2 linked regions of the Roseobacter denitrificans OCh 114 genome follow. The protein of the gene in region 2 interacts with the protein of the main gene of each other region in a pairwise test. Links are inferred from orthologs where the notes say so. Each region holds a gene or a part of one and is shown on either strand. Other genes may lie near its edges.

What was found.
Region 1: the proteins of RD1_RS12965 (region 2) and mrdA interact in binary tests that used the Escherichia coli proteins (3 or more experiments, as listed by UniProt). The link is inferred for Roseobacter denitrificans OCh 114 from one-to-one orthologs.

What each region holds. Positions count from the first base shown.
Region 1 is NC_008209.1:1,167,883-1,179,916, reverse strand. Bases 8,234-11,126 are described here. They hold mrdA (penicillin-binding protein 2), read left to right. Parts: upstream 8,234-8,654; coding sequence 8,655-10,598; downstream 10,599-11,126. Other genes in these bases: rodA (rod shape-determining protein RodA), read left to right, coding at 10,595-11,126; RD1_RS05565 (hypothetical protein), read left to right, coding at 8,234-8,623. Also shown: RD1_RS05600 (MORN repeat-containing protein), read left to right, coding at 1-914; RD1_RS05595 (cryptochrome/photolyase family protein), read right to left, coding at 925-2,454; RD1_RS05590 (SDR family NAD(P)-dependent oxidoreductase), read right to left, coding at 2,448-3,113; RD1_RS05585 (2-isopropylmalate synthase), read left to right, coding at 3,371-4,939; RD1_RS05580 (amino acid ABC transporter substrate-binding protein), read left to right, coding at 5,072-5,908; RD1_RS05575 (rod shape-determining protein), read left to right, coding at 6,082-7,128; rod shape-determining protein MreC, read left to right, coding at 7,203-8,087; more of RD1_RS05565, read left to right, coding at 8,084-8,233; more of rodA, read left to right, coding at 11,127-11,734; RD1_RS05550 (2-hydroxyacid dehydrogenase), read left to right, coding at 11,755-12,034. UniProt on the Escherichia coli protein: Catalyzes cross-linking of the peptidoglycan cell wall. Responsible for the determination of the rod shape of the cell. Is probably required for lateral peptidoglycan synthesis and maintenance of the correct diameter during lateral and centripetal growth.
Region 2 is NC_008209.1:2,683,553-2,695,870, reverse strand. What follows is about bases 4,311-7,487. They hold RD1_RS12965 (penicillin-binding protein 1A), read left to right. Parts: upstream 4,311-4,709; coding sequence 4,710-7,265; downstream 7,266-7,487. Other genes in these bases: prfB (peptide chain release factor 2), read left to right, coding at 7,351-7,487; RD1_RS12970 (N-acetylmuramoyl-L-alanine amidase), read left to right, coding at 4,311-4,617. In the rest of the region: ispG (flavodoxin-dependent (E)-4-hydroxy-3-methylbut-2-enyl-diphosphate synthase), read left to right, coding at 1-79; RD1_RS12985 (DsbA family protein), read right to left, coding at 89-838; RD1_RS12980 (M48 family metalloprotease), read right to left, coding at 842-2,197; RD1_RS12975 (pyridoxal phosphate-dependent aminotransferase), read left to right, coding at 2,196-3,338; more of RD1_RS12970, read left to right, coding at 3,400-4,310; more of prfB, read left to right, coding at 7,488-8,475; RD1_RS12955 (DUF2189 domain-containing protein), read left to right, coding at 8,547-9,332; RD1_RS12950 (hypothetical protein), read right to left, coding at 9,428-9,643; RD1_RS12945 (aromatic ring-hydroxylating oxygenase subunit alpha), read right to left, coding at 9,643-10,803; RD1_RS12940 (helix-turn-helix domain-containing protein), read right to left, coding at 10,909-11,706; RD1_RS12935 (hypothetical protein), read left to right, coding at 11,941-12,273; ilvN (acetolactate synthase small subunit), read right to left, coding at 12,291-12,318. UniProt on the Escherichia coli protein: Cell wall formation. Synthesis of cross-linked peptidoglycan from the lipid intermediates.

The sequences.
Region 1 (12,034 bases), 1.5 Mb from region 2 along the record:
AACAGGGCATGGGCACGATCACCTACCCGGATGGGGCCGTTTACGAGGGCAGCGTCGCCAATGGAAAGCGCGAAGGCGAAGGCACGCTGACCATGCCGGACGGGCTGATCTACGTGGGCCTGTGGCGCGATGGGCAGATCGACGGCACCGGCAAGCTGACGCAGGCCAATGGCGATGTCTACGAGGGGCAACTGGTGGCAGGGCGTCGCGAGGGCACCGGCAAGGTGACATACGCCAATGGCGATACCTATGAAGGCGAATTCGCCAATGATCTGCGCGAGGGCCAGGGGACCTTCATCGCGCAGGACGGCTATAAATATGTCGGGTCATGGGTTGCCGGCGAAATCGAAGGCGAAGGTCGCGTGACCTATCCTGACGGCTCGGTCTATGTGGGGTCGTTGTCCGCAGGACAGGCGGATGGTCAGGGGCTGATCACCTACCCCGATGGCTCCACCTATGAGGGCGAGTGGAAGGACGGGGTGATCGACGGCGTAGGCAAGGCGGTATATGCAAATGGCGTCGTCTATGAGGGCGGTTTCCGAAATGCCCGCAACCACGGGCAAGGCGTGATGACCTATGCGGATGGGTATCGCTATGAGGGCGAATGGCTGGACGGGCAACGCCATGGCCAAGGCACCGCCACCTATCCGGATGGGACCGTTTACACCGGCGGCTTTGCGGGTGGGCAGCGGGACGGGCAAGGCCGTATCGATATGCCTTCCGGTTTTTCCTATGTCGGGGCATGGGTCAGCGGCGAGATCGAAGGCATCGGTGTTGCGACCTACGCAAACGGCGATGTCTACGAAGGCATGTTCCGCGCCGGAAAACGGCAAGGGACCGGCACCATGCGCTATGCAACGGGCGAGGAAAACTCCGGCGAATGGGAAAACGGCATCCTGAAAGACGGCGGGTAGAACATCGCGGTCAGATGGCCTCGCCCGCGTCGAGGCGCGCCAACAGCGCATCCGCCTGCGCAATCACCGTCTCGCGTCTTTCGGCATCCATCCGGTCCCATGTACGATACATGTTGCCCATCCGCGCGTTATTGGAAAAACGCGCGCGGTGACGGTCCAGAAAATGCCAATAAAGCAGGTTGAACGGGCAGGCCGTGTCGCCGGTTTTCTGTGCCACTTTATAACTGCAGGATTTGCAGTAATCCGACATGCGATTGATATAGGCACCGCTGCTGACATAGGGTTTGGAGGCGATGATACCCCCGTCGGCAAACTGGCTCATACCGACAGTGTTGGGCGCTTCGACCCATTCGAATGCGTCCGCGTATACGGCCAGATACCATTCATGCATCTGCTGCGGGTCGACCCCGGCCAGCAAGCCGAAATTCCCGGTGATCATCAAGCGTTGGATGTGATGGGCATAGGCCTCTTCGCGGGTCTGGCCCACAGCTTTGGCCATGCAGTTCATGTCCGTTTTGCCGCCCCAATAGACATCCGGTAAATCGCGGCTCTGCCCCAGAACGTTGCGGCCTGTGTAATCGGGCCCTTCCAGAAAATAGATGCCGCGCACATATTCGCGCCATCCGATGATCTGCCGGATGAAGCCTTCCACCGCGTTGATGGGGGCATCGCCCTGTTCATAGGCACGCGCGGCGGCGGTGCAGACCTCAAGCGGGGTCAACAATCCGATGTTCAGCGAAGTTGAGATCAGACCGTGATACAAGAACCGGTTGTCGTTCAGCATCGCGTCCTGAAAATCGCCAAATTTAGGCAGGCCGTTTTCGATGAAATGATCCAACTGTTGCAGCGCTTCGGCGCGGGAAGTCGCAAACCAGAAGGGACGCAGCCTGCCAAAGTGATTTGAAAAGCGCGCCTCCACAAGGTCAAGAACCTCTTGCACGGTGTCATCCGGCTCGAACCGCAGTGGCCCGTCAAATGTAATCTCATCTGGTGCCGGTTTGCGGTTGTCGTGATCAAAATTCCACTTGCCGCCGCTGGGTTGATCGCCCTCCATCAGCAGACCCGTCTTGCGCCGCATCTCGCGATAGAAATACTCCATCCGCAACTGCTTGCGCCCGTCGGCCCAGTCTTCGAACTCCTGATGAGACGCAAGAAAACGATCATCCGGCAGCACCTCGACCCGCAACGGCGCCTCTTTGAGAAGCGTGATGAGACGCCACTCCCCCGGCTCTGTGGCCAATACGGTTTGCGCCCCGGTCTGCTCTGCCCGGCGCAACAGCTCACCAACAATGGACCCGGCGTTTTCGCTGTCATCCAGCTGCGCATAGGCAACGTTCCAACCCTCATTTCGAAGGTGTTGCGCGAATTTCCGCATGGCCGCAAAGATCAATGCGATCTTTTTCGGGTGGTGCTGCACATAGGAGGTTTCATCTGCGACCTCGGCCATCACAACAGTATCGTGCGACTTGTCGCCCGCCTGCAACGCGCTGAGGCTTTCGGACAGCTGGTCCCCCAGCACCAGAACGAGGCGGCTCACCACGCAACCTCCTTGCCTGCCCAGTCGAAAAACCGGCCCGTCTGCGCCGCAGACAAGCCATCGACGACGCGCAACAGGTTATGCGCCGCCTCGGACGCTGGCACCGACGGATGCCGGCCGAGGTATTTCTCGGTAAAGGCCGTCTGGACCGTGCCGGGATGCAGGGCCACACAAACGGACTGCGGATGCGTGCGTGCCAATTCGATGGACGCCGTGCGCACCACCTGATTGACCGCCGCCTTCGCGCTGCGATAGCTGATCCATCCGCCTATCTTGTTGTCACCGATGGAACCGACCCGCGCGGAGAGCACGGCAAAAACCGACGGGCGGTCGCGGGGCAGTAACCGCGCAGCATGGCTCAGCACCAGCGCAGGCCCGACCGCATTGAGTTCAAATTGATCCAGCATCGCCTGCGCAGTGACGTTCCGGATCGACTTCTCCGGGACTGCGCCATTTATTTCCAAGGCCCCTGTTGCCACGATGATCAGATCAAACGGCGCGCTGAGCGAGGCCAGATGCTGCGCGACTGAAGCGTCATCCGTTATATCAAAACCATCACCGCTGCGCGACAGCCCCGTAACCACGTCGCCGCGCGCTTTGCAGGCGGCTGTGAGCGCCGCACCGATCCCGCCGGACGCCCCAAGTATCAAAACATTTTTCATTCTCAGCGACCTAGAAGGCGCAAGCGCGCCTTCAACCCCGGCGCAGGCAAACAGGACAAAGCCTCTTTCCATTTTGCCAAGCTGCTGTATAAATCCGACCCATGGTACAGTCAGAACATATTATCGCGACCGCACGCACCCTGCGCGCCACGGCTGCCCTACTGCTGCTAATCCGCCTCTGAGCGTGCCCTTCGGCGCGCCCGCTCAGAGGGATGTGTTGCGCGCCACGGATTGAAGCACAGAACGAAAGATACACCATGACAGATACGACGAAACAGGATCACGTATTGATCTTTGACACGACATTGCGCGACGGCGAACAAAGCCCGGGTGCGACCATGACCCATTCGGAAAAGCTTGAGATCGCCGGGCTGCTGGATGAAATGGGTGTCGATATCATCGAAGCAGGCTTTCCCATTGCGTCAGAGGGCGATTTCGCCGCTGTCTCTGAAATAGCGCGCAACGCCAAGACATCGGTGATTTGTGGTCTGGCGCGCGCCCAGATCGGGGACATCGACAGATGTTGGGAGGCCGTGAAACACGCCAAACGCCCGCGCATCCACACCTTTATCGGGACGTCCCCCCTGCACCGCGCCATTCCGAACCTCGATATGGACCAGATGGCCGAACGGATCGAACAGACCGTGACCCACGCGCGCAACCTGTGCGACAATGTGCAGTGGTCGCCCATGGATGCCACCCGCACCGAAGAGGATTACCTCTGCCGGGTGGTGGAAATTGCCATCAAATGCGGGGCCACCACGATCAATATCCCCGACACCGTCGGCTATACGGCGCCGCGCGAATCCGCAGCGCTCATCTCGATGCTGCTTGAACGAGTGCCGGGCGCAGATGAGATCACCTTTGCCACCCACTGCCACAATGATCTGGGCATGGCCACGGCCAACAGCCTTGCCGCCGTCGAAGCGGGCGCGCGCCAGATCGAATGCACGATCAACGGCCTTGGCGAACGTGCAGGGAATACAGCGCTGGAAGAGGTCGTGATGGCCCTGAAAGTGCGCAATGACATCATGCCGTTTCACACCGGCATCGACGCCACCAAGATCATGAATATCTCGCGCCGTGTCGCTGCTGTGTCCGGCTTCCCGGTGCAGTTCAACAAGGCGATCGTCGGCAAGAACGCCTTTGCGCATGAATCCGGCATCCATCAGGACGGCATGCTCAAGAACGCGGAAACCTTTGAGATCATGCGCCCCGAGGATGTTGGCCTGACCGAAACCAATATCGTGATGGGCAAACATTCAGGGCGCGCAGCGTTGCGCTCCAAGCTGGAGAACCTCGGTTTTGAATTGGGCGACAACCAGCTCAAGGACGTCTTTGTGCGTTTCAAGGCGTTGGCGGACCGCAAGAAAGAGATCTATGACGACGATCTGATCGCCTTGATGCGCACGGCGACGGACCCTGAAAACGACCGGATCAAACTGGTGTCGCTGCGCGTCGTCTGCGGCACCCACGGCCCTCAGCAAGCTGACCTTGTGCTGAACATCGACGGTGTAGAGAAATCCACCACACAAACCGGGGACGGCCCGGTTGATGCGTCCTTCAATGCAATCAAGGCACTGGTTTCGCATTCGGCACGCCTTCAGCTTTATCAGGTGCATGCAGTGACCGAAGGCACGGATGCGCAGGCAACCGTTTCGGTGCGGATGGAGGAAGAGGGCCGTATCGTCACGGGGCAGTCGGCAGACACGGACACGGTGGTAGCCTCGGCGCGCGCCTATATCCACGCCTTGAACCGCCTGCTGGTGCGGCGCGAAAAGGCAGGCAAGGACGCGCGCGAAATCAGCTATAAGGACGTGGGCTGACACCTTGGGCGGAATAGCGCGCGAGGTGCGATAAAATACAGATACCGCCGATTTTCCGGCGGTAACTTCTATTTTTATCTGCTAGGCTTTATTGAACGCGTAAAACAATACCTCCAAACAGGACACTCAAACATGCGCCCTCTCCTTGCCGCTTTGATCGCAGCACTCCTCATTCCCGCCGCAGCCCATGCTCAAACGCTTGAGCGAATTAAACAAAACGGACAGTTGGTGATCGGCTTTCGCACCGACGCAGCCCCCCTTTCGTATTTGGGCGAAAACGAACCCAAAGGGTACACGCCCACAGTCTGCTATGCACTGGCTTCAAAAATTGCTGCCGAAGTCGAAGTTCCCGATCTGGAAATCATCTTTCGGTCAGTGACTGCAGAGGACCGTTTTGAACAAGTCGCAAATGGCAATATCGACCTTCTGTGTGGTGCTGCCACAATTACGCTTGAACGCCGCGAATTGGTGGACTTTTCCGTACCCATTTATGTTGACGGAACCGTCGTTGTGCTCAAAAAAGGCGGGCCTGATTCGCTGGAGGGACTGGCAGGCATGAAGGTGGGCGTCCGCGCTGCGACGACCACGCTGGAAGCATTGCAAAACTCACTTGCGGCGGCGGATATCGCGGCGGAAGTCGTGATCTTCGATGATCACCCAACAGGTATGGCCGCGCTGGAGCAGGACGAGATCGCTGCGTATTTCGCGGATCAGTCCATCTTGATGAACATGGTCATGCAAAGCGAAGTGGCCAATGAATTAAAGGTTTTTGATCAACTGTTGACGGTGGAAAAGCAGGGGCTTGCCATGGCGCGCGGTGACACGGAGTTTCGCCTGGTTGTCGATCGCGGGCTGAGCGAGCTGTTTACCGAAGGTACGATGGAGCAGGCATTCGCACGCGCCCTGCCCAATGTGAAACCGGGTTTGGGCCTTCAAGCGATGTATCTTTTGTCGCCAACCCTGCCCTGATCGGTGGAAGTTACGACATTTTATCAGCGGCATTCATCATTTTTTTCAAAAAGCAAGATGATGCCTAGAACATCGTTAACGCCCCTTTCACCATATCGCAGCTAAGCATATAACACAGGTCAACTGAGCCGATGGGCTCGGATAAATCAGATTCGGGCAAGGTTATAAGCTTCATGGCTCTATTCGATAGTTTTCGTGGTCTTTTTTCGTCAGATATGGCGATTGACCTCGGCACGGCAAACACGTTGGTTTACGTCAAAGGCCGTGGCATAATCTTGTCAGAGCCCTCGGTGGTCGCCTATCACGTCAAGGATGGCGTGAAAAAAGTCCTTGCTGTTGGCGAAGATGCCAAATTGATGCTGGGACGTACCCCCGGCAGCATCGAGGCAATTCGCCCCATGCGCGAAGGTGTGATCGCCGATTTCGATACGGCCGAGGAAATGATCAAACATTTCATCCGCAAGGTGCACAAGCGGTCCACCTTCTCGAAACCCAAGATTATCGTCTGCGTGCCCCATGGTGCAACGCCCGTTGAAAAACGCGCTATCCGCCAGTCCGTTCTGAGTGCGGGTGCGCGCCGCGCAGGGCTGATTGCGGAACCCATCGCCGCGGCCATTGGCGCCGGCATGCCGATCACGGACCCCACTGGCAACATGGTCGTGGACATCGGTGGCGGTACGACCGAGGTCGCAGTCCTGTCTTTGGGTGATATCGTCTACGCCCGTTCGGTGCGCGTTGGCGGGGACCGGATGGACGAAGCGATCATCAGTTATCTGCGCCGTCAACAAAATCTGCTGGTCGGTGAAACCACGGCCGAACGGATCAAGACATCCATCGGCACGGCGCGAATGCCTGATGACGGGCGTGGGACGTCAATGCAGATCAGGGGCCGTGACCTGTTGAATGGCGTCCCGAAAGAAATCGAAGTAACACAGGCGCAGATTGCCGAGGCGCTGGCCGAACCCGTCCAGCAAATCTGCGAAGCGGTCATGACAGCGCTTGAGACAACGCCCCCCGACCTCGCTGCGGATATCGTGGATCGTGGCGTGATGCTGACGGGCGGTGGCGCATTGCTGGGGGATCTTGACCTCGCCCTGCGCGAACAAACCGGCCTTGCCGTATCAATTGCGGACGAGTCACTGAATTGCGTGGCTTTGGGCACCGGTAAGGCCCTAGAATACGAAAAACAGCTGCGTCACGCCATCGACTACGACAGTTGATCGCAACGCATTAACCGCACCCCGTCAGAGGCAGGCATGCCCTGCTCCACTAGGGGGCAGGAGACCGAGGCCGGATGGCAAAGGACAGGTCAAACGCAAACGACTTTACCGGCCCGCTGCGCCGGTTATTGATCAGCATCCTGATCCTGTGTCTTCTCGGGACATTCCTGTTGTGGCGGATCGACAGCCCTCGGGTTGAGCGTTTTCGCGCGCAGGTGACGGACACATTCGTGCCAAATCTCACTTGGGCAATGGCGCCGGTCACTGCCACAATCAACCTGTTTCAGGACTTTCAAAGCTATCAGCGGCTGGCGCAGCAAAACCGCGAATTGCGCTCTGAACTGCGCCGCATGCAAGCGTGGAAGGAGGCCGCCCTTCAGTTGGAACAGGAAAATGCGCGGCTTCTCGATCTCAACAACGTGCGTCTGGACCCGCGCCTGACCTATATCACGGGCGTGGTTCTGGCGGACAGCGGCTCGCCCTTCCGGCAATCCGTGCTGATCAATGTCGGCAGCCGGGATGGTCTGGTGGATGGCTGGGCGACGATGGATGGCATCGGCCTTGTCGGTCGGATTTCCGGCGTGGCGGACAAAACTGCCCGTGTGATCCTGCTCACGGATGCCTCAAGCCGCATCCCCGCCATCATCCAGCCCTCGGGCCAGCGCGTGATCGTATCCGGTGACAACTCCGCCGCGCCCTTCATCGACTTTCTCGAAGACAGCGACCTTGTAAAACCCGGCCACAGGGTCATCAGTTCCGGTGACGGTGGCGTCTTTCCGGCCGGGCTTCTGATCGGTCAGGTGGCAGCCGACCCGACCGGCAAATTGCGTGTCATCATGGCGGCTGACTATCAGCGCCTCGAATTCCTGCGCGTACTGCGCCATCACGGCACAACAACGGTCTCTGACAGCGCGCAGATCATCGGCCCGCAACTGCCTGTTGCGGAGGCCACACAATGAGCGAGCAAACCAACACGCGCGTCTGGGGTATGCGGCTGATGTTCGGCCTCATTGTTTGTGTCATCTTGTTTTTCCATCTCCTGCCGCTGGAAACCACGCCACGACAATGGGTCGGGCCGGACCTGATTTTGGCATTCGCCTTTGCCTGGTCTCTGCGGCGACCGGAATACGTGCCGAGCATCGCGCTGGCGGGGCTGTTCCTTCTTGCTGATCTGCTGCTTTTACGACCCCCGGGGTTGTGGGCGCTGTTTGCTCTGCTGGCCTGCGAAAGCCTCAAGTCCCGGGCCATTGGCCTGCGCGATGGCAGTTTTGTCAACGAATGGTTAAGCGTCTGCATCATGATGGCCACCGTGGCGCTTGCGTATCGCGCCGCACTGATGGTCACATTTGTCGATCCGCCAGCCTTTACCTTGTCAGTCTTCGAACTGGTCATGACCATGCTGTTCTACCCGGTCGTGGTCGGATTGACTCACAGCGTGCTCGGTGTGCAAAAAACGGCACCGGGTGAACTTGATGCGCGGGGGCGGCGCGGGTGATGAGCAAAGGGCATAGACCGGGGGGGCTGCTGTGAAACGGACACGGGCAGAAACGGATTTCAGCCATCGGCACCTGTCACGACGCGCCGCACTTCTTGGCGGGGCGCAATTGCTGTTCATTGGCGGGTTGGCCGCGCGCATGCGGTACCTGCAGGTCGAACAGGCCGATGAATTCCGACTGCTGGCCGAAGAAAACCGCATAAACGTGCGCCTGATCCCACCGTCGCGCGGGGAGGTTTTTGACAGGAACGGGGTTCGGCTCGCACAAAACGCGCCCTCTTATCGCATTGTGATCATCAAGGAAGACGCCGGCGATGTGGATGCCTCTCTGAAACAGCTGTCCAGGATCATTGCGCTTGACGACAATGCGATTGCCCGCGTCAAGGAGGAGATGCGCAGGTCAGCCCCGTTTCTGCCCGTCACCGTCGCGTCGGACGTCACTTGGGATGAAATCAGCCGTGTTTCGGTGAATGCGCCCGCCTTGCCGGGCATCACACCCGAGGTGGGGCTCAGCCGTGTCTATCCGCAAGGCTCTGACTTTGCGCATGTTTTGGGGTATGTGGGCCCGGTGTCGGATTATGACCTTTCAAAGATCACTGACCCGGAACCGGTCCTGATGATACCCCGGTTTCAGATCGGGAAGGTGGGCGTGGAAACCAAGCTCGAACCGCTTTTGCGCGGGAAAGCCGGGGCCAAACGGGTCGAGGTCAACGCCACGGGACGCGTGATGCGTGAACTCGACCGTCAGGAGGGCACTGCCGGATCGGATGTCCAGCTTACCGTTGATGCGGCCTTGCAGGGGTATGTGCAGGCGCGTCTGACCGGCGAAAGTGCGAGCGCGGTGATCATCGACTGTGACAACGGCGATCTTGTCGCCTGCGCCTCGGCCCCGACATTTGATCCCAATTTGTTTGTGCGCGGCATCTCGCAAAAAGACTACGGGGCGCTGACCAGCAACAAGTACCGCCCGCTGGCCAGCAAGACCGTTCAGGGGCTGTACCCGCCGGGGTCCACCTTCAAGATGATCACCGCCATGGCCGCCCTTGAGGCCGGGCTGATCGGGCCGGATGAAACTGCCTATTGCCCCGGCCACCTCGAAGTGTCCGGTCGCCGGTTTCACTGCTGGAAACGCGCAGGCCACGGGTGGGTGGATTTGCAGGATTCGCTCAAGAAATCCTGCGATGTCTATTACTATGATCTGGCCATCAAGGTCGGTATTGAAAAGATTACCGCAATGGCCAATCGTTTTGGCCTTGGCGTGAAACACGATGTGCCCATGTCAGCCGTCGCCTCCGGCCTGATGCCGACGATGGAATGGAAACAGATCAATCAAGGCCAATCCTGGCGGGTCGGTGACACGGTCAATGCCTCCATCGGGCAAGGGTTTTTGCTGGCCTCTCCCCTGCAGCTTGCGGTCATGACCGCGCGACTTGCCACCGGGCGCGCGGTATCCCCGCGGCTGATCAAATCAATCGACGGTGTTGAACAACCCGATCGCGGTGGCGAAAACATGGGTATGAATGAGAACAACCTGCGCAAGATGCGCAGGGCCATGTTTGCCGTCGTCAATGACCGGCGGGGCACTGCCTATGGGTCACGCGTGATCGAAGAAGAGATGCGCATGGCCGGTAAAACCGGCACAAGTCAGGTGCGCAACATCACCGCCGCAGAACGCCGCGCAGGTGTCATCCGCAACGAGGATCTGCCGTGGGAACGCCGCGATCATGCCTTGTTTGTGAATTTCGCACCATATGACCGCCCAAAATACGCCGTGGCCGTTATCGTCGAACACGGCGGCGGCGGGTCGAAAGCCGCCGCCCCGATTGCCCGCGATATCACCCTGCAGGCGCTTTATGGCGGCACACCACCGCTTGAGGCATACCCGGCCAAGGACCGCGAACGCATCGGCACGCTGCAAAAAGAATTGCAAAAGATGCAGCCACAGGCCGCTATCAGCGGGCGGGATCAGGCATGAGTTATCTCGAGCATAACGTCAAATCCACGCCCGTGGGCTTGCGCAAGATCCTGCACCTCAACTGGCCCGTTGCGATCCTGCTGGCCGCAGTTGCGGGCGTCGGTTTCCTGATGCTCTACTCGGTTGCGGGCGGGTCATTCTCCCCCTGGGCCGAGCCGCAGATGAAGCGGTTCGTCGTCGGTTTCGCCCTGATGCTGATTGTGGCCATGGTTCCCATCTGGTTCTGGCGCAGCCTGTCCGGCCTTGCCTATCTCGGCACGCTTGTCTTGCTGGTTGCGGTTGAATTGTTCGGCACCGTCGGCATGGGGGCGCAACGATGGATCGACCTTGGTTTCATGCGATTGCAGCCCTCGGAACTGATGAAAATCACATTGGTGATGCTGCTGGCGGCCTATTATGACTGGCTGCCAGCCAAGAAAACATCGCGTCCCTTATGGGTGATCCTACCGGTTATCATCATCATAATCCCCGTTCTTCTGGTACTGCGTCAACCGGATCTGGGCACGTCAATTCTGCTGCTGGCCGCCGGGGGCGGTTTGATGTTTCTGGCGGGGGTGCACTGGGCCTATTTTGCCGCTGTTGCAGCCAGCGGTGTGGCGCTGGTCACTGCGGTGTTCAAATCCCGCGGCACACCTTGGCAGCTTATTGAAAACTATCAGTTCCGCCGGATAGACACTTTTCTGGACCCCAGCACCGATCCTCTGGGCGCCGGGTATCACATCACGCAATCAAAGATCGCGCTTGGCTCTGGTGGATGGACCGGGCGCGGTTTCATGCAGGGCACGCAAAGCCGTCTGAACTTTTTGCCCGAAAAACACACGGACTTTATCTTTACTACGCTGGCAGAGGAATTCGGCTTCATTGGCGCGATTTCATTGCTTGCGCTTTATACGCTGATCATTGTCTTTTGCGTCTGGTCCGCCATGCTGAACAAGGACCGGTTTTCATCGCTGCTGACCCTTGGGATTGCGCTGAACTTCTTTTTGTTCTTTGCGGTCAACATGTCGATGGTCATGGGGCTTGCGCCGGTTGTCGGGGTCCCGCTCCCGCTGGTGAGCTTTGGGGGTTCGGCCATGCTGGTTTTGATGCTTGCCTTCGGGCTGACGCAAAGTGCGCATGTGCACCGCCCCAGATAAAGGCCAGATAAAGGACCGACATGACCCTGACCGTTTTGTTCGCCGCCAGCAATGAGGACTGGCACAAGTACGGCCGCGCACTGAGCGATGCCTTTACCCAGGAAGGTCTCGACGCGGAACTTGTAACGCGGGCGTCACCACAAGATGTGGACTACATCGTTTATGCCCCCACATCGACGCTGCAGGACTTCTCTCCCTATAAAAACACCAAAGCCGTTCTGAGCCTTTGGGCCGGGGTCGAGCGCATCGTGACAAATGACACGCTCACCTTTCCGCTGATCAAAATGGTTGATCCCGGCA
Region 2 (12,318 bases):
CGAGCATATCGTGGAGCAGGTCGAAAAAAAGGCCGCCGAGCTTGAGGCTGCGGCAGCCCATGCGGATGCGGCCGAATAACGCGGTCGATCAACCGCGTTTTTCTTCAACGATCATTTGCAGCTGGTCCATCGGCAGGAACCCACGCAACATCTCATCTTCGAGCACGAAAGTCGGTGTGCCGCTGATCTGCAGCCGCTGCGCGAGCGCGCGCGTTTCCATCAGTTCTTGGGTGACCTCGTCGGCATCCATACGCGCTTCGATCTGATCCGCGTTCAGGCCGAAGGTATCCGCAAGGCGCCTCAGGGCCGTGATGGTGATGTCGCCGTTGTAGGACATCAGGGCATCATGCATCTGTTTGTAAGCGTCGCGGCCTTCCTCCAGTTTGGTGGCAATGGCAAATCGGGACGCAATCAGGGACTGTTCTCCGAGGATCGGGAACTCCTTGACGACAAAGCGAATGTTGCCATCCGCAGCGAGCAGTTTTTCCACCTCGCCAAAGGCACGTTTGCAAAAGCCGCAACGATAATCCATGAACTCCACGAGGGTCACATCACCCTGCGGATTGCCGCCGACATAGGAAAACCCGTCGTTGAAAATCGCTTCGGCATTCTGGCGGACCAGATCGACATCAGCCTGCGCCTGCGCTGCGGCTTGCCGTTCTTCCAATGCGTTGACGGCCTCCATGATCACCTGCGGATTTTCCATCAGATAGGCGCGCACCTGTTCGCCGAACTGTGCGCGTTCTTCATCTGACATGGCATTCAGGTCGAGCGCCATCGCCGGAGCGGTTGCACTCATCAGGCTCAGGGTACAAGCCATCAGTAGTTTTTTCAGCATAGTCTATCTCCGTTTTGCGGCGCGTTCGGATGCAATCAACACATCTTGTGCCCGTTGCCAAGGGCCGGACCCTTCCGGCAACAGATCGACGGCCCGTTTGGCGTGAATGGCGGCGTCTTTCAGCCGCCCCGTCAAAGCGTAACGTTCGGCAGTCACCACCGACGCCATGCCCCGTTGACCGGATTTTGCATATGCGACCGACAGATCGCGCAGCATCGTCCCGTCTCTGAAGTCTATTGTGCGTGCCTTTTCAAGGACCTGTCGGGCCTTGCTGATGTTGTCTTCGACCAACAGCGCACGCCCGTAACCAGACAGGATCAGCGCATCATTGGGGGCCAGTTGCACTGCCCGCCCGTAGGCCGCGGCGGCGGCGGAAAAGTTGCGCGTCTCAAAAAGGATTTGCCCGCGCTGGTCGTGATAAAACGGATCGTTGGGCCGCAGCGCGATGGCCTTGTCAATCGCGGCAAGCGCCTGTTTCGTGCGCGATTGACGATGCTCTGCAATGGCTTCGCGCAGCAGTCGCACGTCTTGATAGGGGCTTTCGTTCAGCCGGCGCAGCGTCCATTTGGGCGCACGGGTATAGGCGCTGAGCTTTCCCTTGACCCGTTCAAACCAGTAGTCGGCGGCGGAGTTATCGACCGGCGCATCCCCATAGGCTGCGACATAGCCCTCGAGCGCGCGTATGCGATCCCGCGACAAGGGGTGCGAGCGGGTGTAGGGGTCTTGTCGCGTTTCGGCCAGCAGTTCCTGACCCCGGAAGAGTTGCAGAACCTGCGACATGCCCGCCGGGTTGATTCCCGCAGAGCGCATGAACCGCACGGCGGATTGATCGGCTGAGGCCTCTTCGGCGCGGGTATGGCGCAAAAAGCGATTAATGGCGGAGCTTTGGGTGCCCAGCAAGACGCCCGCACCAGCCTCGCCGCCACCCGCTGCTGCAGCAACAGCGGCAAGGGCTATGCCAAACCCGGCGGCCGTGCGCGCGCTGGCAAGGTTGTTCATCCGCCGGGTGAGGTGCCCATTGGCGATATGCGCCGCTTCATGCGCGATCACACCCTGCAGCATCGCGGCGTTGCTCATGCGGTTGATCAGCCCGTAGTGCAGGAAAATCGCGTCTGTGCTGATGACAAATGCGTTCAGCGAACTGTCATCGACAACCAGAATCTTGACGCGCGACGGGCTGAGGCCGGCAGCAGTCAGCACCGGGGCCGCGAGTTGTTTCAGCCCGTATTCAAGATCCGCATCGCGCAAAAGCCCCTGCGCTGACACTGTCTGTGCAAACAGACAAAAGATCAGCATCGGGATTGACGCCCGCCGGAATACGCGATGAAAGCACATGTCACCATAAGGAGCGGTTTTCATGCGGGTTTCAAGGCGTTCTTCAGTCGATCCCTTCATTGTGATGGACGTGATGGAGGCAGCGCATCGGGCAGAGGCGGCGGGACGCCACATAATTCACATGGAAGTGGGCCAGCCCGGCACCGGTGCGCCAAAGGCTGCGGTATCCGCATTGGCTGATGCGATGGGGCGGGAAGCGCTGGGGTATACGGTGGCGTTGGGCTTGCCCGCGCTGCGCGACCGTATCGCGCGTCTGTACGGGGAATGGTATGACGTGGATCTTGATCCGCGCCGGGTGATCATCACGCCGGGGTCTTCGGGTGGATTCATTCTGGCTTTTACCGCCCTGTTTGACACCGGCGACCGGGTTGGAATCGGCGCACCGGGATATCCCAGTTATCGCCAGATTTTGCGCGCACTGGACCTGTGCCCCGTTGATATCGCCACAGCGCCCGAAAACCGGTTTCAACCTGTGGCCAGTGACCTTGAGGGGCGCGACCTGGCGGGGCTCATGGTCGCCTCACCGGCAAACCCGACGGGAACGATGCTGGACAAGGCAGCGCTTGGCAGTCTGATCGACGCAGCCGCCGGTCAGGGTGCGTCTTTCATTTCCGACGAAATCTATCATGGCATCGAATATGAGGCCAAGGCGGTCACCGCGCTGCAGGTGACGGATGAGGCCTATGTGATCAATTCGTTTTCCAAGTATTTCTCCATGACAGGCTGGCGGGTGGGCTGGCTGGTTGTCCCGGAGGATCATGTGCGCGTTGTTGAGCGGATTGCGCAGAACATGTTCATCTGCGCGCCTCATGCCAGTCAGATTGCCGCCCTTGCCGCGATGGATGCCGAAGAGGAATTGCAAGCCAACATGGATGTGTACCGGGTTAACCGCAAACTGATGCTTGAAGGCTTGCCAGAGGCCGGGTTCACGAAGATCGCGCCGCCCGATGGAGCGTTTTATGTCTATGCGGATGTATCGGATATGACCGATGACAGCCGCGCCTTTGCGGCGGAAATCCTCGAACAGGCAGGTGTGGCCGTCACGCCCGGGCTTGATTTTGACCCGGTGCGCGGGCATCAGACGCTGCGGTTTTCCTATGCCCGCTCGACTGCGGATATTGCCGAAGGGCTCGCGCGGCTCAAGGCGTTCTTGCAGGCGCGCTGAGCCATTCCCTCAAGGCGCAAGGTGGTGTAGGGTCGGGCAAAACAAATCGGCCGAGCAGCCCATGATCCGATACGTGAGACTTTGCGCCCTTGTCCTGGGCGTATTGGCAGCACCGCTTACTGCGCAGGACCTGTCCGGCGTTGCGCGGGTGGATGTGGCCAACAGCCACATCAAACAGAACTGGTTCGGCCGGTTGGAAATGCATCTGGCCCTGTCGCAGGGCGTGCCATATCGCGTTTTTACCCTTGATCAACCCCCGCGTCTGGTCGTGGACTTCCGGGAAGTGGATTGGTCCGGCGTGTCGGCGCAGGCGCTGCTGGACACAAAGACCAGCATCAACGCGCTGCGTTTCGGCGTTTTTCAGCCCGGCTGGTCGCGGCTGGTGGCGGATCTGGCGCAGCCGATGCTGCCCGAAGAGGTCGCGATGACTGTAAAGGAGGGCACCGGTGCGGCAAACCTGACACTGGTGATGCAGCCTGCCGATCCCGATACCTTTGCCAGCACATCAGGTGTGCCGCAAAATTCCGTCTGGCCGGTGGAGCAGCCCAATGAGGCGCAAGCAACCGGCTCTGATGATCGCTTTGTCGTTGTGATTGATCCGGGTCACGGCGGTATTGATCCCGGCGCTGAGCGCGAAGGGCTGTCGGAAAAGACGCTGATGCTGGATGTGGCCTTTGAATTGCGCGCGGCCCTGATGCGCGCGGGCGATGTGGATGTGGTGCTGACCCGTGACCGGGATGTTTTCGTCTCGCTGCAAAACCGTGTGGCGCAAGCGCATCGCGCCGGCGCGGATGTCTTCCTGTCCCTTCATGCGGATGCGCTGAGCGAGGGCGGCGCGCAGGGTGCCACGGTCTACACCCTGTCGGAGGAGGCCAGCGATACCGCAACCGCCCATCTGGCGGTGCGCCACAACCGCGCGGACATCATCGCCGGTGCCGATCTGACCGGGTCGGATAACGCCGTGACGACCGTTCTGCTGGATCTGGCGCGCGTGGAAACGGAACCGCGATCAAAAGCGCTGGCGCATGTGCTGGTCGATACCATGGGGGCAGCGGGTGGTCCGATGAACACCAGACCCCTCCGGCAGGCAGGTTTTTCGGTGCTGAAATCCGCCGATATCCCGTCGGTTCTGGTCGAGGTCGGATTTCTTTCCAGCGCGCGCGATCTTGAAAACCTGCGCAACCCTGAGTGGCGCAGCAAGATGGTGGAGGCCATGGCGCGCGCCATTCTGCAGTGGCGGGTAGAAGACGCGGAGATGCGCGCGCTGATAAGGCAGTAGCGATCACGTGCTTATGACGTCGCGCTCTTTTGACCACGGCCAAAGAAACACATATACCATCCCTGTAGCGTCAACAAAGGTGCGTGCTTTTCGTGTTTCGGTTCATTCTGTCTTTTCTGGGTGGTATTTTTACGACCATAACCATGGGCTTGGGCATGGTTGTGCTGAGCATTGGTGCGGTTTTCTGGGTCTATGGCAAGGATTTGCCCAGCCACGAATCACTCGCGCAATACGCCCCGCCCACCATCAGCCGGATTTATTCAGGCCAGGGGCAGATCATTGATGAATTCGCCAAGGAGAGGCGGCTGTTTACCCCGGCCGAGGACATCCCCGATCTGGTCAAACAGGCTTTCATCTCGGCAGAGGACAAGAATTTTTACCAGCACGACGGTTATGATCTGCGCGGTATCGGGGCGGCAGCGATTGATGCGGTGAAATCGCGCGGACAGGATGTGCGCGGCGCCTCGACGATCACGCAGCAGGTGATGAAGAACTTCCTGCTCTCAGGTGACAGGCGTGCAGAACGCAAGATCAAGGAGATTATTCTGGCGTCCCGGCTGGAGGAAACGCTTGAGAAAGATCAGATCCTTGAGCTTTACCTGAACGAGATTTTTCTCGGCCAGAATTCTTACGGTGTCACCGCTGCGGCGCAGACATATTTCAACAAACCGCTGAGCGATCTGACGGCGCATGAGGCGGCGTTCCTCGCCTCCTTGCCCAAGGCGCCCAGCGATTATCACCCCGTGCGCCAGAGGGAGCGGCTGCAGGCGCGTCGTGATTTCGTGCTCAAGGAGATGATGGAAAACGGCTATATCTCGCAGGCCGAATATGAAACCGAAGTCGCCGCGCCCCTGCGGTCGGTTCAAAACGGAGACTTCGAAAGCTTCCGCGCCGAGTTGCCACCGCGTGATTACTTCACGGATGAGATTCGCAGACAGTTGAGCGAAGATTTTGGTGAGGGCGAGTTCTTTACCGGTGGGCTGAGCGTCCGCGCGACGATTGATCAGGATTTGCAACCGATCGCCGCCGAATCCCTGCGCCGCGCGTTGGAAGAATACGACCGCCGTCAGGGCATCTGGCGCGCACCGAAAACCCGGATAGACCCGGAACAGCTGGGCGATGAAACAGCATGGCGCACGGCCCTCGCGGCCGTTGAGATTGCGCGTGACATTGATCTGGACGGCCCGTGGTATCCGGCGGTGGTGTTATCCGTCGGCGAGACTTCGGCGCGCATTGGCATCGAAGGCGTTGTGGAGGACGAAGACGGGCATTTCATTCCCGCGCAAGACGTCACCTGGGCGCGCAAGAAGCGCCGCGATGGCTCCCTGAGTGGCAAGGCGCAGCGTGCCGGTGATCTGCTTGAGGTGGGCGATGTGGTCCATGTTCGCGCCATGACCTCGGATGAGGATGACAGTTTCATCCGCTGGACGCTGCGGCAGGTGCCCGAAGTGCAGGGCGGTTTTGTCGCCATGGACGTCAATTCAGGGCGCGTGATCTCGATGCAGGGCGGGTTTTCCTATCAGGACAGTGTGTTCAACCGCGCCACGCAGGCGCGCCGTCAACCGGGATCCAGTTTCAAACCCTTTGTCTATGCTTCCGCGCTCGACAGCGGCTATTCCCCGGCCACCATCGTCATTGACGCCCCGATCGAGATCAACACACCGCAAGGCCTGTGGCGTCCGCGCAATGCGTCGCGCGAATTTTATGGGCCAACTCCTTTGCGCACCGGCATCGAACGTTCCAGAAACCTGATGACCGTGCGACTGGCACAAGAGGTCGGCATGGATGTTGTGGCCGATTATGCCGAACGGTTTGGCGTTTATGACAACATGGGCACCTTTCTGGCCAATGCGCTGGGGTCCGAGGAAACCACGCTTTACCGGATGGTTGCCGCCTATGCGATGTTTGCCAACGGCGGCGAACGGGTGCAGCCGACGCTGGTGGACCGGGTTCAGGACCGCTACGGGCGCACGATTTACCGCCATGACGAACGCTATTGTTTCGATTGTGAACTGGCCAGCCTTGATCCCGGCCTTGGCCCACGGATCATCTCGAACCGGGAACGCGTGATGGACCCGATCACCGCCTATCAGCTGACCTCGATGATGAAAGGGGTTGTGGACCGCGGGACCGCTGCGCGCACGGTCAACCTTCCTGTGCCCACCGCCGGAAAAACCGGCACAACCAATGACGCCAAAGACGTCTGGTTCGTCGGGTTCACCAGCAACATCGTTGCGGGCTGCTACATCGGGTATGATCAACCACGCTCGCTGGGGCGCGGCGCGTCGGGGGGCGGCATGTGCGGCCCGGTGTTCCAGCGGTTCATGGAAGAAGCCACGCAAAAATATGGCGGCGGCCCGTTTGAGGTGCCAAGCGGCGGGCGGTTTATCAAGATCGACCGTTTTACCGGTGCGCGCCTGAGCGATGACGCCACCGGCGATGCGGTTGTGGCAGAGTATTTCCGCAGTGGCGAAGAGCCGTTGTTCGGCGTCATGTTCGACGGTGGCTTTGCCATGGGTCAGGATTTGCCGCTGGTTCAGGAAGCGCAGCCCGCACAACGCCAGCAGGTGACGACCTCGACCGGGGAAACGGTTGAGGTTGGCCCCAATGCCAATTTCGGCACGCTCAGTTCCGGCGGTCTATACTGAACACGGGTGTGTAATCGCCCCGGGTGCCTTGCCGCTGCTGTGGTGCTGGTCTATCAGGATGTAACACTTTTTTGCCGAGGCTGACATGCGCGCAGACGTCCAGAACACCATTGAAAAAATACAGAAATCGCTGGACCTTCTGGCCCAGCGGCTGGATGTGGAAACCGCCCCCTACAGGCTTGAGGAATTCAATGCGCGGGTGGAAGACCCGACCCTTTGGGATGATCCGGATGCGGCGCAGAAACTGATGCGGGAGCGTCAGATGCTGGTGGATGCCATGGCGACCCACGACAGCATTAAGCAGGAGATGGCCGACAACATCGAACTGATCGAACTTGGTGAGATGGAAGACGACGCAGATGTGGTCTCTGACGCTGAAAACGCATTGCGCGCTTTGGAAGAGACCGCGGCGAAGAAGGAACTCGAAGCGCTGCTGGACGGTGAAGCGGACAGCAACGACACCTTTCTGGAGGTCAACGCCGGAGCAGGGGGCACCGAAAGCTGTGACTGGGCGTCGATGCTGGCGCGCATGTATGTCCGCTGGGCGGAGAAGAAAGGCTACAAGGTCGAATTGCAGTCCATGAGCGACGGCGACGAGGCGGGGATCAAATCCGCGACCTACAAGATCACCGGGTTGAATGCCTATGGGTGGCTCAAATCGGAAAGCGGCGTGCACCGCCTCGTGCGTATCTCGCCTTTTGACAGTGCGGCCAAGCGGCATACGTCCTTCAGCTCGGTCTGGGTGTATCCGGTGGTGGATGACAATATCGACATCGAGGTGAATCCGGCAGACATCCGCATTGACACCTACCGCTCCTCAGGCGCGGGGGGGCAACACGTCAACACGACGGATTCCGCCGTTCGGATCACGCACCACCCGACGGGCATCGTGGTGACCAGTTCGGAAAAGTCCCAGCACCAGAACCGCGACATCGCGATGAAGGCGCTGAAGTCGCGCCTGTATCAACTGGAACTGGACCGGCGCAACGCGGCCATCAACGAAGCGCATGAAAACAAGGGTGATGCCGGATGGGGCAATCAGATCCGGTCCTACGTTTTGCAGCCCTATCAGATGGTCAAAGACCTGCGCACCAATTTTGAAACCTCCGACACCAAGGGCGTTCTGGATGGTGATCTGGACGGGTTCATGGCGGCAACCCTTGCATTGGATGCATCCGGCAAAACACGCGCCGAAGCGCAAAACGGCTGATCAATTCCATTTTGACATGCGACCGCAACTCGGGCACGTTTTAGTCGGTTGAGTACGAAGAGGAGACTTCCGTGGCGGCGATTGCAGAGGGAGAATTGAAACCGGGTGCGCCGGAGTTGCGCGATGCCAATTTCGACATGCTGCGTGCCGCTTTGAAAAAGGGCGCGTCCGATTTCCGGGCAAAACCGCTTTATGGAATTCTCTTTGCCGCGTTTTACGTGCTTGCAGGCTGGGTTATGGCGGTCATCACGGCTCAGACCGGGCATACGTTCTGGTTGGTGCTGGCGGCGATTGGCTTTCCGCTGCTGGGGCCTTTTGCGGCTGTCGGACTCTATGAGGTGTCGCGCAGGCTCGAAGCGGGTCTGCCTGTGCCCGCCGGAGAAATCTTTGGCGTGATCCTGAACCAGCGCCATCGGCAGTTGCCTTCCATGTGCACGATGATGGTGGTGATTTTCATGTTCTGGTTTTTTCTGGGTCACATGATCTTTGCCCTGTTTCTCGGGCTGTCCACAATGACCAACGTGTCGACGTCCTTTGAGGTCTTTCTGACCACAAATGGGTTGATGATGCTCGCATTCGGTACGGCAGTTGGCGCAGGTTTTGCGGTGTTGATTTTCTCGATTGCCGTGATCGGGTTGCCGTTGTTGCTGGACCGGGAAATCGATTTTGTCACCGCCATGATCACCAGCATTCAGGCGGTCCGATCCTCGCCCTTCGTTTTCATGGTCTGGGCCGCCTTTATTGCTGTTGTGGTGTTCGCCTCCATGCTGCCGGGCTTCTTTGGTCTTTTCATCACGCTGCCCTTGCTGGGGCACAGTTCATGGCATCTCTATCGCGAGATGATCGTAAGCCCCTGAAGATGTGTAAAACCTCGATCACCTAACGCTGCCTGAAATCAGGGAGCTGAACGTGTTAGGTGATACTTGCTGTGTCAGGTATTCTGTCAGCCGCTCTAAAGCGGCTCTTCGCGTCCCGTCTCAATCAGTTGCGCGCGCAAATCAGCCGCTTGCGGTAAACCAGCCTCTAGGGCGAAAACATAGGCGTGGGTGAGATAAAATCCGGCGGTATCGGGATCGTCCGCGCTGGCCGCCGCCTGCGCATAGAGGGTAACCAGACGATCCGTGTCGCCCTCCGCATGTGCGGCGAGCAGCTGTGCGTCAAGCGACATTACTCCGCTGCTTGCTTTTGCGCGCGGGCGTGTTCGATCTTGCCCGCGACCCAGGCATGAAACAGATGCGTTGGCCCATCCATGGCTGGCGAAAATCGCCCGCCGTCAAAGGATACCGCATGGCGTCCGCGCTGCATGCCCTCGACCACGAAGACGTCTTCTTCGAAAACTGTCTTCCACTGCGCGGCGTTCTGGATGCGCAAGGCTTCGCTGGTATCTGGTTGTGCATAAAACAGATACACATGTTCCAGCGTTTTCTCAGGCCCGACCGGTTGCAGGATGATGGCGAATGTATGATCGCGGTGAACCCCCAGTAGCACGTTGGGAAACCCGGTGATGTATTCCGCCGCCGTATCCCATTTGTCGCTCAACGCGTCGAAATCCGGAAAACTGTTTCCCGCCGCGTCCCTGATCTGGCGGTAGACCAGCGTGCCTTGTCCTGAAAACGCGTCATCCTCTTCGATGTGGTAGTGATCTTCCAGACGCGAATAGCTGTTGAGGCCGGGATGCACCCAGGGCAGATGGTAGCTTTCGCAATAGTTTTCGACGGCCAGCTTCCAGTTGCACTTTACCTCGAGGGTAAAGCGGCTCTCGCTGCCGCCGTGGTAGAGAGGTTTGTCAAATTCCTGCCAGCGGGCCATCATCTTTGCGTTCGCAACGTCGAAATCCGCCGCCGTGCCGGACAGGTTGATCCAGACAACGCCCATCCAGATATGGCTGCGCACCTCGATCAGCCCGAGCAGCGCGCGGTCGATGCCTTCATGCCTGTTCTGGCCCGGCCCGCCCACATGCGGTGTGCTGACAAGGTGTCCTTCGGTCGAATAGCACCAGCTGTGGTAGGGGCATCTGATGGCCCCTTCGATCCTGCGCGGCGCATCCACCAGGATCATCCCGCGATGACGGCAGATGTTCTGGAACACCCGCACCTTATCCTGACGGTCCCGGATCAGCAAAAGCGGCACGCCGAGAAAGTCGAGCGGCACCGCGTCACCGACCTGTGGCACATCAGCGGCCACCGCAAGCCCGGACCAGCCCGCGAAGAGCAACGCCTGCTTTTCTTCGTCAAATACGGCGGCATCCGTGTAATGCGCGTTTGGCAAACCATTGGCCTGCGCAATCGGGCGGCGAACGGAAGATAAATCCGTAGCACGACTTTCCATGTCAGAACTCCTGATGATCGTTGTTTGCATCAGAATACTGAAGGTCGATGTGTTGGCTGTCGCTGCAGCGACCTCGTTGGCTGCGGGGCGACATGCTCTATGGAGTTAGCGCATCGGGTCTTTGTGCTGCAACAGATTCTGGTGGAAAGGCACCAGTTCCTCAAGCGGACAAAATCCGGCACAGCGGGCGATCGGCATCACGCGTTCAAGATTATTCCCCAGATGTTCGTAGACGAGGCGCGTAACGCGGGTTGAGGCTGAATTCTCACGCGCGGTGCGCGTTGCATAGCCGACCCAGAAGTTGTTTTCAAAAGACGTGACACGGTTCAGAAAGTTTAGCGAAGCCGTCAGACCGTTGCGCCTCGATGTCACGATTGCGACACCGTCCTCCACCTTGAGCACGAAACCACGATATTCGCGCGCCTGCGGGGCCGGCGGGATGCCTTGCATCGCCATGGCGAGTTTGGGCTCATAGCCCTTGATATGCGTGTCGTTGCCCTGACGCAGAACATAGATCAGACCGCGCACGAACTGGTTGTCCTTCACGAAACTGCGGCGTGAGAACTGGTAAAATCCGCTGGGAAAATCGACTTCGGGGACCTGTTGCACTTTCTCGCCCATGAAGTCCTTGAGGAACCCGCTCATCACCGGTCCTGAACTGGGGCCAATCTGGTCGACAGGTTCCAGCAGGACGCGGGCATCTACGCCGAAAAAATCGCAAATGCGGGCGAGGACGTCTGGTCTGGGAAAGCTCTCGCCGCTGAGATAACGGTTGAACTGTGTTCGATTGATACCGAGTTGGCGCGCCAATGCGGAAACCGACGGGTATTCTTCGGCCAGATGACGCAGGTTTGCTCCGAACATATTGCGCAACTGGGCGGGGGATCGGGCAGCGGTGGGCATTGTCGTCCTTCGGTGTGGTTTACATGCTAATATTGCATCACTAATCGCTTTGCACGTAATAGTTGCTTTTGGCCACCCGAAACTGACGCTAATTTGCGTCATTGCCGTCTAGAATTGTGTCTAGTGTACTGCATGTGGACACAAAAACCAAGCGTGCGGTGGCACTTTTTTGGTGTCATCACGTCTTAACTTCTTGGTATGGTTGAAAAAAGACCACAAGAATTGGGATAGTTAATGTTAGGTGTAGTGCTGTGGAGCGACGCATCAGACCGCAAGGCAGTGATCTGGTGCGAAGATCAGGGTGACCTCGCATATGTGAAGCCGTCCGATGACGTCCTGCGCACGGGTGATTTCTTTGATGCCGGTGATCTGGTGCAGTTTGAAATGGAAGTGTCGCAATCCACCCGGGTGGCACACAATCCGCGCCTCGTCATTGAAAAGGTCGGGCCTGCCTTGCCCGATGTGCTGCGCGATGCAGCCCAGACCAAAACGCCGAGCGCGCGCAGAAGAGGGCAGGTGGTGAGTTTTTCACCGTGGACAGAACAGGCCAAGGTGGCCTGTTCATAAGGTATCGGGTTTCGACCCTATTCCCCGCGGGACAAGGCCGCGACC